Regions from separate parts of the Sporosarcina contaminans genome, predicted to be linked through region 4. Evidence: predicted binding sites of a transcription regulator. Region 4 holds the regulator's gene; each other region holds the start of a gene.
What was found. The regulator CtsR, encoded in region 4, represses protease genes until heat stress. The targets are predictions, from matches to a motif close to ATGGTCAATAAAGGTCAAACA.

Region 1 (4,217 bases), on a different contig from region 4:
CGTTTCAAAGGCCGTGCGCCGAAATCAGGATCAGTTCCTTCTTTAACAATCCAATCCAGTACAGCATCGCTATAAATCAGCTCTACTTCTTGCTCCTGCAAACGTTTGACTAAGTCTTCCAATAGCTTTTTAGCGATTAATCGGAAGGTGTCTCCCGACAATGAATGGAAGATAATAATGTCATCCATCCGGTTCAACAGCTCCGGTTTGAAATGTCGACGCAGTTCAGCCATGACAAGGTCTTCTGTCGCATGGTCTTCCGAATCGAACTGGCCTTCCAACAAGAAGGCTGAACCGATATTGGAAGTCATGATAACAACTGTATTCGTAAAATGAACTAATCTTCCTTGGCTATCAGTAATTCGTCCATCATCCAAAATTTGAAGCAAAATATTGGAGACATCAGGGTGTGCCTTTTCGATTTCATCTAACAAAACGACTGAATATGGATTGCGCCTTACCGCTTCTGTCAATTGTCCGCCTTCTTCATAGCCGATATATCCCGGAGGTGCACCTACTAAACGGGAAACACTATGTTTTTCCATATACTCGGACATATCAATTCGGATGAAATGATCTTCCGAATCGAAAAGTGTGGCGGCCAATGTTTTTGCGAGCTCTGTTTTACCGACACCTGTTGGCCCTAAAAACAAGAAAGAACCGATCGGTTTATTTGGATCTTTAATGCCTGCGCGAGCACGCCATACCGCCTCTGTTACTAACTGGACTGCATCATCTTGGCCGATAACCCTTTCCTCAAGCGTTTCACGAAGGCGCAGTAGCTTTTCTCGCTCTCCTTCTACCAATTTTGTCACTGGGATTCCTGTCCAGCGCGCCACAATCATAGCAATTTCATCTTCTGTTACTTCTTCTCTCAAAAGTCTTTGCTCTTGGCTGTTTGCAAGTGGCACTTCCAAAGCTTGGAGTTCCTTTTCTAATTCTGGAATTTTGCCATATTGGAGTTCGGCAGCTTTATTTAGATCAAACCGGTTTTGTGCATCCTCCAATTCACGGCGATAACGGTCCAGTTCTTCACGCTTCTCTTGGATTTTTCGCAATGCTTCCTTTTCTTTATTCCACTGCTCTCTCATGTCAGCAGATGAATCTTTCAAATCACGTAATTCTTCACGCAACGCTTCCAAACGGGTTTGGCTTATTGCATCCTTCTCCTTTTGCAATGCTTGTTCCTCAATTTCAAGTTGCATCATTCTGCGAGTGACAGAATCAAGCTCTTGCGGCATAGAATCAATTTCCGTGCGGATCATTGCGCTCGCTTCGTCAATTAAATCAATCGCTTTATCCGGCATGAAACGCTCTGTTAAATAACGGTCTGACAATGTAGCGGCCGCCACGATTGCTCGATCGTGGATTCGGACACCATGATGCAGCTCGAACCGTTCTTTCAGCCCTCGTAAAATGGATATCGTATCCTCTACAGAAGGCTCCCGCACAAATACTTGCTGGAAACGTCTTTCCAATGCTGGATCTTTTTCAATATATAAGCGATATTCATCCAAAGTCGTTGCACCGATGCAATACAATTCTCCTCGCGCAAGCATCGGCTTCAGCATATTGCCCGCATCCATTGCTCCTTCCGTTTTGCCAGCACCGACAATCGTATGGATTTCATCAATGAAAAGTATAATTTCCCCTTCACTATCTTTCACTTGCTTCAGTACGCCCTTCAGACGCTCTTCAAACTCACCACGAAACTTTGCCCCGGCAATTAAAGCACTCATATCCAATTCAAATATTTGCTTGTTTTTCAACCCGTCCGGCACATCGCCTTTTACAATCCGTTGCGCAAGTCCTTCCACGATTGCCGTTTTCCCGACTCCCGGCTCGCCAATTAATACAGGATTATTTTTCGTCTTTCTCGATAAAATCCGCACAACATTACGAATTTCTTCATCCCTGCCGATAACAGGATCCATTTTGCCGCTTTTTACATCTTCTACAAGGTTTCGCCCAAATTGTTCAAGCGGTGTACGTTGGTCTTCTTGCACGCCGTCCATTCTCATCTGCATTCACCTCATTGTTTGACTTTGACTATCTTTGATTAATTAAATTATAAGGAGAAATAGCGTTACTGTACATTTTTTTGCTTGCTCTATTCTCCTACCCGCACGATAATCAATAAAACATATTTATGAATGCAATAACTGGCGATTCGCGACAACGATACCATCTTCATCTGCATAAACATAATGGCCTTCGACCCAATCGATATCCCCGAAAAACAAAGACACGCCTCGCTCTCCCTTGCCTTCCTTATTGCTTTTAAAAGGATTCGTGCCTAACGCCAAAATGCCGATATCCATTTCTGATAAGTCTGCGGAATCTCTAACGCAACCATTAATAATGATTCCTGCCGCTTTACGTTCTGTCGCAATGCTCCCTAACTTGTCCCCCAACATTGCACATCTCATCGACCCTCCACCGTCTACGACTAATACGTCTCCTTCTTTTAAAGATTGAAGTGCTTCTTTTACCAAAACATTGTCCTCAAATGCTCTTACAGTAACGATTGGACCTGAAAAACGTTTTCGTTTTCCGAATGAATGGAATGGTGCTGTGCAAAATGATAATTCCTTGGCATATTCATCACATAAATCTGCAGTTTTAAACTCCATGCTGTATTCCCCTTTCAGTGCGATTTGTTTATCAAAAAAAGCTGAATGACAAACGTCAAACAGCCTTTTCTCCCCATCATATAACTTCTTCATAAATAGAACTTGTTCCATAGAAGCTATGCTTGAAATAAATGCCGCTTAATGGAATATCGCAAAAAAATACGCCACGCATTCTATCGCTTGAATCTTTGTCGCTATGGGACAGAAGAAACAGAACGCGAGTGATTGAAAACGACTTGAGCCGCATTTACTGATAGCAATAATCTATTTTAATCTCACAAGACAAGATGGATTATCGTACGCCTAACGCCATTTTTGCATAGCGGGACATTTTGTCGCGTGACCAAGGCGGATTCCAGACGATATTGACATCTACGTCTTTCACCTCAGGAAGCTCAGATAGTTCTTGCTTAATATTCATGACGATTTGCGGACCCATCGGACATCCCATAGAGGTTAGTGTCATGTCCACCTTTGCAGTGCCTTCATCGTCTAAGTCCACATTGTATACAAGCCCTAAATTGACAATATCGATGCCAAGCTCAGGATCGATCACATTTTCAAGTGCACCCATGATGCTGCCTTTCATATCATCATTCATTGATATTCCCCTTTCCGTCCATTATTATCTTCATCATAGCAAAGTTCTGCCTACTCCTTCAAATAACTTGCCAGCCAATCGGATGCTCGCAGCATTGCAGATCTTGATACTGTATGTCCAGCAGATGGTTCAGAGATAAATTGAAATCGCTCTACATCGTCAGCATAATCCTCTTTTACGGCATTGTAAAAATTGAACGTTGGCTCATAAGGAACGACCGAATCTTGTTCTCCGTGATAGAAAAGGACTGGTCTGTGATTCAACGCTGATCGATGCTTCGTCAAATCAAATATAGACAATGTATCCAATAAAGACTTCCGTTCTTCATCCGTGATCGGCAATTTGAATCCGCGTCGTTCAAATTGCGACATTTGCGCTTTTGCGAGTTCAACGAAGCCTGGTGAACCCATCATGACAGCAGCCGCATCGATCCAAGGATAGACCGTTAAGCAACCTAATGTCGTAATGCCCCCCATCGATGTACCTCCAACTGTAATTTTATTCGTACCTCTGGCAGATAGTTCCTGATGGAGAGTTTTCATTTCCTCAATCGACGTCAATACGATTTCCCAAAATCGGAGGCTCAGTTGGACTTCATCCAAATTTTCATCTCGAACGCCATGGAGATGTGCATCCGGAAGAAGTACTCTCACTCCTTGTTTCGCGATATTATATGCGTAATGTAAATTATGTTCCTTTGCACTTGTAAAACCGTGTAGGAAAATGGCTGTCGGAAGGTTGCTATTTTCAAGATTTTCCTCCACAATATGCAATAATGGAATGTTGCTCCAATTCTCTTCTTTTACAATGACCGTCATGCAAACACCTTCTGTTTCTTTTTTATGAGCGTAACAAAGTTTTATTGAAAAAACAAAGAGAATGGCCGCATGGCGGAATTTTTTGACTTACCCCCTCTTCAAAAGATAAGATAGTATCAATTACATCTTAGTTAGTTGGAGAGGTTTTTTTATTTGAAACGTTAT
Region 2 (4,217 bases), on a different contig from region 4:
CTGTTCCGGCGTTACTCGTCATAATGATGACGGTGTCTTTGAAGCTCACTGTTCGACCGTGTGAATCGGTCAATCGACCATCTTCCATAATTTGAAGGAACATATGTTGAACATCAGGGTGCGCCTTTTCGATTTCATCAAGCAATACAATCGAATACGGGTTGCGGCGAACTTGTTCCGTTAATTGGCCTGCTTCTTCGTGGCCCACATAGCCCGGAGGTGAGCCGATAATTTTAGAGACAGCGTGTTTCTCCATGTATTCGCTCATATCGAGACGGATTAATGTGTCACGGGAACCGAATAATTCTTCCGCCAATACTTTTGTAATTTCCGTTTTACCGACACCTGTTGGGCCGACGAATAAGAACGATCCGATTGGACGATGTTTTGACTTCAAGCCTGCGCGGCTTCGTCGGATTGCCTTTGCGATCTTTTCGACCGCTTCTTCTTGTCCAATTACTTTTTTCCGCAGGTTGTCGGATAGGTCTTTCATTTTTGCCTGTTCAGAAGCTTGCAGTTTCGTTACAGGGATGCCTGTTTTCTCTTCGACGATCGCTTCGATGTCTTCAACGGTCACTTCATACATTGAAGCCCCGCCTTGTTTCGCATTTTGTAGTTGTTGTCGCAATTGAATTTCTTCCTGGCGCAATGTTGCAGCCTTTTCATAGTCTTCCATTTCTGCAGCCTGTTCTTTTTGTTGAACGATTTGTTCCAATCTCTTGCCGATTGAATCCGCATCTGCTGAAGACTGTTTCAAATTCAAACGTGCTCCCACTTCATCCATCAAATCAATTGCCTTATCCGGCAAAAACCGGTCTTGGATGTAGCGCTGTGACAATGTGACGAATGCCCGGATCGCTTCATCCGAATAACGTACTTCATGGAAAGCTTCGTAACGGTCTTTAATGCCGTGTAAGATGGTGATCGCGTCCTCCGCAGAAGGCTCTTTGACAATGATCGGCTGGAATCGGCGTTCGAGTGCAGCGTCTTTCTCGATTTGACGGTACTCTTTTAACGTCGTTGCACCGATCAGTTGCATGCTGCCACGTGCCAATGCTGGTTTCAACATATTTCCGGCATCCATTTTGGAGCCTTCCGCCGAACCTGCACCAACGAGAAGGTGAATTTCATCGATGAACACGATAACCTCTTTCCGGTTTTCGATTTCTTCAATTAACTGCTTCATGCGCTCTTCAAATTGACCGCGAATGCCGGTGTTCGTAACGAGTGAAGCGACGTCCAATACATAAACTTGTTTGTTCAATAGTTTTGCAGGGACATCGCCTTCATGGATTTTCAAAGCTAATCCTTCTGCAATTGCTGTTTTACCGACACCTGGTTCCCCGATGAGTACCGGGTTGTTTTTGTTTCTTCTATTTAATGTTTCAATAACGCGTTTCACTTCTTGATCGCGGCCGATGACTGGGTCAATTCGCCCTTCCTTGGCGTCATTCGAAAGATTTTTGCCAAGTTGGTCTAACAAGCCGTTTCCTTGATTTCCATCAACTTCTCTAACTTGTGTATATGCTTGAGGATTGCCGTTCGCTTGGAAAAATTGATTGGCATCATTGCCAAATGACGGCATCTTCATTTGACCTTGAATCTCTTGAAAACAAGTATGGCACAAATTCATTTGCAACCGTTGATGATTCATTTGAAGCCGTAAGCTCATTGTCGCTTCGTTTATACCGCAATGTTGACATTTCATAAAGCATTTCCTCCTTATCGTATTAATCATTTATGTTATTTGACATTGACTATCTTTGACTTATGACTTTATTATACTCTGACCTTTTTTGACTTTCAAGTTTTTTGATTGATGCACACTTCGTCATACTGTCCAAGCCCTTTTATTTCTACTCCATATGCTGTTTGAGAAAGTAGGTGATAAAATGAATCGCGATGGATATAACGAGTTACGTATAAATCACACAAGTCTACAATCAGCACATCAAGAGTGTATCGATCGCGCCTATCGTATCCCGGTCTCCCTAAGTACGACAACTCACTTAAATGACAACCTACAAAAATTTATAGATCGTTTAATTGAAGAGATCGAGGATGCTCTGCTCTTTCTGCGTACACTACCGTTAAGTGAAAGTTACCCCGAAGCCATCTTAACTGATATTCGCCGATTAGTTTCATCGAGCTTTGGCATGTTGGCGCTAAACCTTCGTCGCTTCAAAGTTCGTACGATCGAGACGAATACAGGTCCCCCTGCAACATTTACGCCAGTCTGGCAAGGGTCGGTCTATTCACAAGTCGAACCTTCCATGGCTTATCAATTTGGACTCCCCCTTTTATTAGTAAGAGAAGAAGATACCGACGCAAATAACGGTATTTGGGCAGGAGGCATTGCCCCACTTAATCGATTCATCGTATGCATTCCGAAACGCAAACGGTTGAGCAATTCTTTGAAACACCAGAATGGAGATCAGCGTTCGCCAATTGGTGCGCACACGTGAGAAATGCGTTCTATATTCAAACAGAGCCAGATTTCAAATATAAATGCTAATGGTGCCTTCCGGAATTAGCCGTTGCAGCAAGGCATCCGTATTATGAGGAGGCGCATCTGCTATCATCGTTTTATTAGCGGCCCCGATGTTCATCGGTATGCGTTCATCAATAAGATCAATGATGCGTACATTCCGCGGACTATCAATTCGGTCTATGAGACTAGAGACATCATCGTTCGGTGTATTAAGGTATACGGTTTCTTCTACTTCTTTTGCCAATTTCAGTGTATACGGATACTGAACCTACAGATGGATGGGTCTATACAAATGAAACGATTGAGGAGATAATAAATAAGCAAATGGTGCCTAATTCTAACCGGTTTTTATTTGTGCCATATTTTTTAATGTATACAGAAGTGACAAGGAACGATGGAAGTGTCACCAATAGATAAAACAACTTCGTAAGAATTACTATTTCAATTAGCAGCGTAATCCTTACAGAACTTGGGAGTGCATTGTGAGTAATAAAATGAAAGTATTTGATTGGTGACAAGAAGACAGAATGTGTAACGCAAGGAATAAATATTATTTATCCACTTTACTACAGGGGGTACTTATGAAAACTCACTATTATTTAGGTTGGTTTAATAATTTTTTCCCAGAGAATTTGGCTAGGGTGTTACAGGAGGATATAGCTGATAGAAAATCGCTTGTTATGATTAGCTCAAATCCGTCTGTTTTTGAAGATGATGGTGCTACTGAACGCTCATGGCTCGATCAGGCTGGCATTACGTTTGATGAATATCATTTAATTAATTACCGCGTACAGAAGGAAGATGCCCAAACGATACTTCAAAACGCTTCCGGCATTTTCTTGTTGGGTGGCAGTATTCTTAATCTAAATCGTTTTTTGAAGGAATATGAATTATCGGATTCAATAAAAAAAAGCAGCGCTGTTGTGATGGGAGCAAGCGCTGGTGCAATCAACATGTCTGCGAAATGGTTATGCTCGAAAAACTTTGGAGATGACGTTGAAATGAGCTCTGTTTACGACGGAATCGGTCTTGACAATTTTTCCGTCCTGTCTCATTTTGATCTTGAAAATAATATGGACCTTGTTCAACGCGAACTATCTCCCCTATCGGAAGAAATAAATATTTATGCGTCGAACAAAGATTGCGCTGTACGTGTAAAAGGAGATAAAATCGACATTCTTGGAAATGTTTATTTAATTTCCAACTCAAAGATTCAGAAATTGGATGAGACGCTCTAGTTGTATTGAATGGCTGTTAGCTTAATTGAATTAACTCCTAAATACAAAGTCTCTATTTTACATTTAGCAAAGAGGCTGAACTAGGTTTGAAGAGGTTTCCCCCTAGTTTCTACATTTGTATCTGTTGGTATGCTCTGTAAGATCGAATTGTGGAAATTAATATGGTGAAGAAAAGAATCGTGAAAAAGCCAATAATCAGCAAGTATCCTGGTAGAAATACACAAAACAGCATTGCTATGCCTCACCGCAATTTCGATAAATAATAATGCGTGCGGCTCCGACCTATGGACAACGTATTCCGTATCGTGCCATATTGAAATTCTTCGCCGATAAAAAAACTAATAAAAGCGCCGATGACGAGTAAAATCGTCAATCCGTTTTTATCAATCATTAAAATTCCGGTAGCGCCATTGATAACGATATCTTTTGCTTGGACGAGCTCATTCCCGTATTTTACGTTAATCATACTATTGGCGACTTGCAGGATA
Region 3 (4,217 bases), on a different contig from region 4:
GTTTCGTTAATGAAATTCGAGGATGTGCGCATTTTGCGTGATATGCGCAACAGTGTCAATCGGCTCGTTAATTGCGAGACTGCCAATTTGAATAAAACGATCGGTGCTGCACAGCGGCAAGTGGAAAATATTAAGTTCATTCAAAATACGATTGGTCTTGATCAGTTGCCGGAACGGCTGCAGGAGATTGCCCATTTACGAATCGAATACCAAGATGTTACTCTTAAGGAATTAGGTGAAATGGTATCCGGCGGGACTGTCAGCAAATCAGGGGTCAATCATCGATTGAGAAAAATCGAGGAAATTGCCGAAAACTTGCGAAGTAGCGGCATCGGATAGAAAAAACTGAATAGGATTGAATAGAGAGGAGTCTATTGATTATGGCGGAAAAAACTGTAGAAGTGAATATGAAAACCGGATTGCAGGCGAGACAAGCGGCTCTTTTTGTGCAAGAGGCGAATAAGTTTACAGCAGATGTATTTTTAAAGAAAGATGAACGCCAAGTGAATGCGAAGAGCATTATGGGCGTAATGAGTTTGGCGGTAGCTCGCGGAACGACGGTTTCTTTAATCGCTGAAGGTGTAGACGAAGAGCAAGCAATTGAAAGACTAGCACAGCTTGTTGAAAATGAAAATTAATAATGAATAGATTGCCGTTTCCTTAGTAAGGAGATGGCTTTTTTCTATTTATGGGAAATTGATTGAGCGAATCGATTTCATCCTATAAGAAGAGGTAAACGCTTATGGTGGGAAAAATATCTCGAATTCAAGACAAGTTTCTTGTTGATAGAAGTTTTGAATGATAAAGTGAAGGTAATCATGATCCTATATAGGAGGAATCGCTTTATGTATCCAATTGAAGGACATCATCATATTTCTATGTTAACGAAAGATGCCCAATACAATAACCGTTTCTATCGTACGATTTTAGGGCTACGCCGTGTGAAAGTTACCGTAAACCAAGATGATCCATCGATGTACCATTTGTTTTACGGCGATCGGACGGGAAGTCCATGCACTGAGCTTACATTTTTTGAAATGCCTTTTGCAGGCCGTTCTTATCGTGGGACAAATGCCATTACGAGAATTGGATTAGTCGTTCCCACAGAGGAGAGTTTATCGTATTGGAAATCAAGATTTGAAGAGCATAATGTAAAGCATGGTGAAGTGACAACGTATGCGAATCGCCAAGCCCTTCACTTTGAAGATGCCGAAGGATTGCGCATGGTGTTGTTAGTTTCTAAAGGTGAGAGACTGCCGCATTATGAGGTGTGGGAAAAATCGGAAGTTCCGATTGAGCATCAGATTTTGGGAATGGGAGCAGTCGAAATAACCGTGCGCCGAATGAATAAAATCGCAGGAACGTTGACAAATATTTTGGGTTATACTGAAGTATCCCGGACAGAAGATGAAGCGATCTTTCGTTCGGCTAAAGGCGATGTTTTTGGAGAAATCGTCGTGAAAAGTGATGATGGTCCCGCAGAAAAGCCTGGTCGAGGCAGCATTCACCATTTAGCGATTCGTGTTAAAGATGATGAGGAGCTGTCCTATTATGAAGAACAAGTGCGGTTGCATGGTTTTCATTCCTCAGGAATTGTAGATCGGTTCTATTTCAAAAGCTTGTACTTCCGGGAATCAAATGGCATTTTGTTCGAAATCGCAACGGATGGACCTGGGTTTACGATTGACGGGGATGTCGAAACGTTAGGGGAAAGATTAGATTTACCGCCGTTTTTGGAAGAACGTCGTACGGAAATCGAAGAAAATCTTGCACCGATTGAATAGTTTGTTTATCATCAAAGAAAAGAAATTTGCAAAAGAAAAGCCGAAAATGTCATGAAAGACATTTTCGGCAGTTTATTGTTTTTACGCCCTCGGCAGGAATCGAACCCACATTTTGAGAACCGGAATCTCACGTGCTATCCGTTGCACCACGAGGGCAATTTTTGTAACAGACAAGATTCATTATACAAAGAATATGGAAATTATGCAATAGCTATTTTCAATGCGTTATATTTGACCTTTATTGACCAACATCTGTATGATAGATGTACAGTTGAAATGGGTAAAGTTTCAACAGAGCGATTATGATTGATTCATCCAAAAGGAGGAAAAGTCGAATGAATTTAATACCTACAGTTATTGAGCAAACAAACCGGGGTGAGCGGGCGTATGATATTTATTCCCGTCTTCTAAAAGACCGTATTATTATGTTAGGTAGCGCGATTGATGATAATGTCGCGAACTCAATCGTAGCGCAGCTTTTATTTTTGGAAGCGGAAGATCCGGATAAGGATGTTTCCATTTACATTAACAGCCCTGGCGGAAGCATTACTGCAGGGATGGCGATTTATGATACGATGCAGTTCATTAAACCTGACATTCAAACGATTTGTATTGGGATGGCCGCTTCAATGGGCTCATTCTTGTTGACAGCTGGAACGAAAGGGAAACGTTATGCGCTTCCGAACGCTGAAGTGATGATTCACCAACCACTTGGCGGTGCACAAGGGCAAGCAACAGAAATTGAGATTGCTGCAAAACGCATTCTTTTCTTACGTGAAAAGTTGAATACGATCTTGTCTGAACGTACTGGGCAACCAGTGGAAGTGATCGCGAGAGATACAGATCGCGATAATTTCATGACTGCTGAGCGTGCGAAGGAATATGGGTTGATCGACCATATTATTACGCGTAGCGATATGAAAGATTTAAAATAATGAAATTGATATGCTGGTGCCTGTTAAAGGGCACTGGCATTTTTATTTGACTTTGAAATGTTTGAAACCTTTTAGATGTTCATACGATAGAAAGGGAAAGAGGGAAGTTTGGATGGATAGACGCTACGGGTATGAAAAAGTATCGATGAGTAGGGAGTGGTAAGATGAAAAAATTATTAGGGCCGATTGCTATAATCATTGTATTATTAGCGATTGTAGCAATGTTATTGGTGCCAAGCTACAACAAATTCGTTAACTTGGAAGAGGATGTTGAGCAGTCCTATGCGCAAGTTGAAAACCAGCTGCAGCGTCGGCTTGATCTTATTCCGAATTTGGTGAACACCGTTAAAGGCTATGCAAGCCATGAAAAAGAAGTTATTGCGGAAATTTCTGACGCGCGTGCAAGATTGGCTGGCGCTTCTGGACCTGAGGAGCAAGCAGCTGCAGATACAGAGCTGTCGAATGCGTTAGGGCGTTTATTAGTAGTTGTGGAAAATTATCCAGAATTAAAAGCGAATCAAAATTTTACGCAGCTGATGGATGAGTTGGCTGGAACAGAGAACCGGATCGGTTTTGCGAGAAAAGATTATAATGATGTTGTTTCCCAATACAATCGACAAGTGAAACGGTTCCCGGGCAAATTAGTCGCTTCAATTTTCGGATTTGACGAGAAAGAGTATTTCCAAGCAGAAGAGGCTGCAAACAAAGCTCCTGAAGTCGATTTCGGAGATGACAAGGAGTGATTCGGAAATTTGTTCGATCGTTCGCGGTCGCATGTCTACTGTTCGTATACATGCCAATCGGGGTGTTGGCAGCCGAAATCCCCAATTGGAACGAATATGATTACTTCATTCAAGATCATGCACAAATTTTGTCTTATGAACAGAAAGAAGAGTTGAATCGGCTTGGTCGTAACTTGGAACAAGCAACAGGGGCTGAACTAGCTGTGTTGACGTTGCCGAGCATTGGCGATGAACCGGTTGATGTATATGCGACCGAGGCGCTAAGGGAATATAAGTTAGGGAAAGCCGGTGAAGATAACGGGGCGTTGCTAGTCGTAACAACGATTCCAAATTCATCTCAAAAACGTCATTTTGAACTTGCGGTCGGTTACGGGCTGGAAGGCGCCTTGCCGGACGGGAAAATAGGAAGGATTATGGATGAGGTTGCAGTTCCGTATTTAAAAAATGAACAGCCGGATCTTGCGATTATGGAAGCTTATAAATCCTATTACAACGAAATTGCGGCTGAGTATGGATGGAATGGCGAAATGGCTACTGTCAATAAGCTTTCGAATCGAGGCGGAGGGTTAGGAATACCTGCGCCGGTCATTCTCTTCATTATTATCTATTTAATTTACCGTTTCAGTAGAGGTGGCCCTGGTGGCGGTGGCGGTTCGGGTGGCAGAAGAAGCAGCGGCCCAATCTTCTTCCCAGGTTCTTTCGGAGGAGGCGGTTTCGGCGGCGGGAGCGGCGGTGGCTTCGGTGGAGGCGGCGGC
Region 4 (4,217 bases):
ATCGTTATGGTAGACCCGGAAACAGGGGAAGTGGAACAATATTCACTTGAGGAAGTGCCGGAGTTTGTTGACGGCGCAGTTTCACCAGAAGCGGTCAGTCTTCAAAACAGTTATTTCGGGAAATATATTCATGGTTTTTGGAACTCAATTATCGGGAAAAAAGATGTGAAATTGCCTTCAGACGAAGGAGTAGAGGCGAATGTCAGCCCGGTATTCGATGAAAATGGGCATATGTATTATTTCACTGACTTTACGAGCCCGAAAGAGGAAGTTGATTCGATGTTAGGCTATGCGCTAACGGATGGTCGAACGGGCGAAGGGATTTATTATACAGGTAATTTGGAAGAATCGTATATGGATTCCCAAGGCACTTTACAAATAATCGAGAAGAAGTTCATTGAAAAGAAATGGTCCGGGGAAATGCCGGTACTTTATAACTTTTACGGTGAAGCGAGTTGGCTGACGCCGGTGCTTGATTCAAATGGGTTCCTACAAAACTACTTTATCGTTTCGGCGGCGAATCCCGAGATCTCTGTCTATGCAAATTCGCCGAATGAGGCATTGAAGCTTTATAAAACAGCTTTGCAGCGTGGCGGCAGTACGGTTGATGGAAGCTCGAATGCTGAGGAAGTGAAGACGACGGTCAATGTTGTCCGTGTATATAAAGAACGTGTAGGCGACTTCACGATTGTTTCCGTGTTGGGTGATGATGGCAAAAATTATATCGTATCGACGGAAGCAATTCCGCTTTCGATCTATGTACAGGAAGGCGATCGTCTCGCCATTACGTTTTACGAAACAGGAGAGCTATTCCTTACTGTGAAAGAAATGAAAAATTTAACAATCGAATAGTAAAGAGGCAGCCGTCTTATTTTCTGGGGGCTGCCTTTTCCTGTTGTAAGTCGACAAATTGCTAAGTTAGGTGACATTCATGACATATTCCTCTTTAAGTCCATCCGTAAAAGGCAATGCTCGGATAAAGGCGAACAGTTTGTCGAATTCTGTTTCATTACTGCAAGATGTTTAAAGAGTTTCACGCGGGCTGGAAAAGGAATAAAAAAAGCGGAGGGAAAATCCTCCATGTAGCTAATGATTCCTATCATGAACGAAAGGAATCTAAAATGTTCTTTTTCCCTTCTGTTTTAAAAGTGAGAACTTTATCGGTCGGTTCGTATTGATCGCCGTAGAAAGTCTCATCCTTATACGTGTGGATTTCTTCGTATGTTGTTTTCATCGCTTCGTAAACCGCTTCTTCATCTGCTTCGGTTGGCGACCAATAGAGAATTTCCATTTCATTTTGCTTACCTGTTGATAGCGATCTTCTACTATAACCAATTCTTCTTGCATGGTGAAATTGCTCTCTGGCATAAAACCGCAGTCTTTTCTCGGTATCCGTATCTTTATAATCGAGCGGCTCCACTTCAAGTATAATCGGTTTTCCTTTCTGTTTTAATGATGCTATTAACTTTTTGCCTATGCCCATGCCACGTGATTTTTCGGAGACATATAAATAATCGATAAAGATGAATGTTTCCGTTTCTGCATACATTAGAACGTGGTGGAGGCCTTCTTCTTTTCGATAAACATTATTTTTATCTTTCAAAAGTGCATCCATATGTTCTTTCGACTTCATTTCTTCAATTGGAAAATATTCGCTAAGCTTATCATACCAGTTCATTTTTAGATTCTCCTCCGTTAATAGGTGTGAAAATATGCATAAGATAGAACATGAATCATCAGCTACTTGAATGCCCCTCTGTGTTCAAGATTCAACTGATTATAGAGCGAGTATCGGGTGTGCAAATGGGGTAGAGAGGGTGAAAAGGACGGACATGATAAAAGATGATTGTTTGCCTCAATCATCTTCATCCGTCCTAAGCCCGCTCGAAGAAGAGGAAAAAGAGGTCAGAAAAAATCCTCAAAAAGATAAATACCCGATTTTTAAAACTTTAAACATACATCTTTTCACATTGCTTATCGATTGATTTTAAGGACTTTTTTCATGTACAATTAAGTCAAATATAGTCAAAGTCAGCGAATGGACATCTAAGAGAAGAGGTGAATAGGATGCGTAACATTTCAGATATTATAGAAGGGTATTTGAAGGCGATTATCGAAAAGGAAGATAAAGGCGCTATTGAGATTAAAAGAAGTGAAATTGCGGAAAAATTTCAATGTGTGCCTTCTCAGATCAACTATGTTATTAATACCCGATTCACATTGGAGCGCGGTTATGCGGTCGAGTCAAAACGGGGTGGCGGAGGATACATTCGTATTTATCGTATCCAAGCAAATTCGCATAAGGAATTGATCGAGCATATTTTGGAAGGATTGCAAAATGGAGCGACTTATACGATGGCTGAAGATGTAGTACATAGGCTATTGGAAGATAAGGTTATCTCCATGCGCGAAGCTAAAATCATACTTGCAGCGGTTGATCGTACGACGCTCCATTATCCATTGCCCGAACGAGATGTCATAAGGGCTCGAATTTTGCAGGCGATGCTATTGACGTTACTATACGAACAAATGGAATGATAAATTTGATAAGGACGAGGTGGCAATGATGAACTGTGACAACTGTAAAGAAAGACCGGCGTCTGTCATATTTACACAAGAAAGTATGAGCGGCACTTCGGAGCGACATCTTTGTGAAAAATGCGCATTCCAATCGCAAATGTTTCAATTCGATCCGAATCAGGAACCGTTGTCCATCCAACAATTCCTTTCTCATTGGTTTGGTGGAACAGAATTTCAGCCGTATCAGCAAACGAGGGAAAGTGCGCCGGAAGGGCCGAAATGTCCAGAATGTGAGTTGACTTTCAAACGCTTCATGGAAATTGGCAAATTTGGATGTCCGACTTGCTATGATACATTTAGAGATAAATTGCCGCGTATATTAGGAAAGCTTCATAACGGCCATACAAAACATGTTGGCAAGATTCCAATTTCATTCAATGAACATTTTGCTTTGAAGAAGAAAATAGAAGAAATTCGAGTGAGAATGCAAGATGCTATTGCGGAAGAGCGATTTGAAGAAGCTGCGATATTGCGTGATGAAGTAAATGAATTGAAGCAACGTCTATCAGAAAGTGGCGATGGAGGTGCAAACGGCCATGTCAATTGATAAATTCATGAAGCATGCGACTACGGGATGGATGACTTCTCACGGAGAGCAATCCGATATAGTTATGTCGACCCGTATTAGGCTTGCACGCAACTTGAGAGGGCATCGTTTTCCGATAGCGTCTACTGAAGAGGAAGCACAAAAGGTCGATGAAGCAGTTACAGCATCTTTGCTTAATTCTAATGAAAACGGGTATGCCTATATGAAGATGTCGGATATTCCCGCATTGGAGAGGCAAGTATTAGTAGAAAAGCATTTAGTTAGTCCTCAGTTGATAAATCCGGACCGCCATGGCGCTGTTATTTTATCAGAAGACGAGACGCTCAGCATCATGGTCAATGAAGAAGATCATATCCGAATACAATGCATTTATCCTGGTTTCCAATTAGAAAATGCTTACGAGCATGCAGATTCAGTTGATAATTATCTTGAAAATGAACTGCCGTATGCTTTCGATGAGGATTTCGGTTATTTGACGAGTTGTCCATCGAATACCGGTACTGGAATGCGGGCATCTGTCATGATGCATTTGCCGGCGTTGACCATTACGAAACAGATTGAAAGGATCATTCCGGCTATTACGAGATTAGGTATGGTCGTGCGCGGCAGCTACGGCGAAGGAAGTGAAGCGCCAGGGAATGTATATCAAGTGTCAAATCAGACAACGCTTGGTAAGACGGAAGAGGAAATTCTATCTGAGTTGAAAAACATTGTATTGCGATTAATTGCTCATGAAAGGCGCTCACGCGAACTATTGCTGTCTAAATCCAAAATCGCTTTGGAAAATAAGCTTTTCCGCTCATTGGGCATCATTTCATATGCAAGGCTATTGCCTTCGGGAGAAGCGGCGAGATGTCTTTCCGACGTACGCCTCGGCATAGACTTAGGCATTATTGAAGATATCGACATGATTATTTTGAATGAATTGATGATCTTCATGCAGCCTGGTTTTCTCCAACAATACGCTGGCTCCGAATTGACTGCGGAGGAAAGGGATATTTTTAGGGCAAAGCTATTTCGAGAAAGATTGCATGTCGATCGGCAATCAACAGAAAATTCCTCGGAAGAATGAGCGTCTGTTTTGCATTGA

Region 1: a site for CtsR is predicted at 2,037-2,057, ahead of ACFQ38_RS16490 (ATP-dependent Clp protease ATP-binding subunit). Genes of this name have one in related genera too.
Region 2: a site for CtsR is predicted at 1,784-1,804, ahead of ACFQ38_RS14440 (ATP-dependent Clp protease ATP-binding subunit). Genes of this name have one in related genera too.
Region 3: a site for CtsR is predicted at 2,013-2,033, ahead of clpP (ATP-dependent Clp endopeptidase proteolytic subunit ClpP). Genes of this name have one in related genera too.

Annotation. Positions count from the first base shown of each region.
Region 1 covers NZ_JBHTLT010000128.1:3,164-7,380, forward strand. Annotated here, with positions in the region: gene ACFQ38_RS16490 (ATP-dependent Clp protease ATP-binding subunit) at 1-2,027, opposite strand, end outside; gene rraA (ribonuclease E activity regulator RraA) at 2,148-2,633, opposite strand; gene ACFQ38_RS16500 (metal-sulfur cluster assembly factor) at 2,926-3,234, opposite strand; gene ACFQ38_RS16505 (prolyl oligopeptidase family serine peptidase) at 3,285-4,052, opposite strand.
Region 2 covers NZ_JBHTLT010000119.1:31,479-35,695, forward strand. Annotated here, with positions in the region: gene ACFQ38_RS14440 (ATP-dependent Clp protease ATP-binding subunit) at 1-1,708, opposite strand, end outside; partial or broken gene ACFQ38_RS14445 (hypothetical protein) at 1,893-2,515, shown strand; gene ACFQ38_RS14450 (IclR family transcriptional regulator domain-containing protein) at 2,499-2,741, opposite strand; gene ACFQ38_RS14455 (Type 1 glutamine amidotransferase-like domain-containing protein) at 3,073-3,729, shown strand; gene ACFQ38_RS14460 (ABC transporter permease) at 3,971-4,217, opposite strand, start outside.
Region 3 covers NZ_JBHTLT010000129.1:38,174-42,390, forward strand. Annotated here, with positions in the region: gene whiA (DNA-binding protein WhiA) at 1-339, shown strand, start outside; gene ACFQ38_RS16890 (HPr family phosphocarrier protein) at 381-638, shown strand; gene ACFQ38_RS16895 (ring-cleaving dioxygenase) at 846-1,784, shown strand; tRNA gene ACFQ38_RS16900 (tRNA-Arg) at 1,869-1,940, opposite strand; gene clpP (ATP-dependent Clp endopeptidase proteolytic subunit ClpP) at 2,087-2,719, shown strand; gene ACFQ38_RS16910 (LemA family protein) at 2,884-3,462, shown strand; gene ACFQ38_RS16915 (TPM domain-containing protein) at 3,459-4,217, shown strand, end outside.
Region 4 covers NZ_JBHTLT010000134.1:12,407-16,623, forward strand. Annotated here, with positions in the region: gene ACFQ38_RS18300 (hypothetical protein) at 1-852, shown strand, start outside; gene ACFQ38_RS18305 (GNAT family N-acetyltransferase) at 1,100-1,678, opposite strand; gene ACFQ38_RS18310 (hypothetical protein) at 1,818-1,985, shown strand; gene ACFQ38_RS18315 (CtsR family transcriptional regulator) at 2,068-2,538, shown strand; gene ACFQ38_RS18320 (UvrB/UvrC motif-containing protein) at 2,564-3,127, shown strand; gene ACFQ38_RS18325 (protein arginine kinase) at 3,117-4,199, shown strand.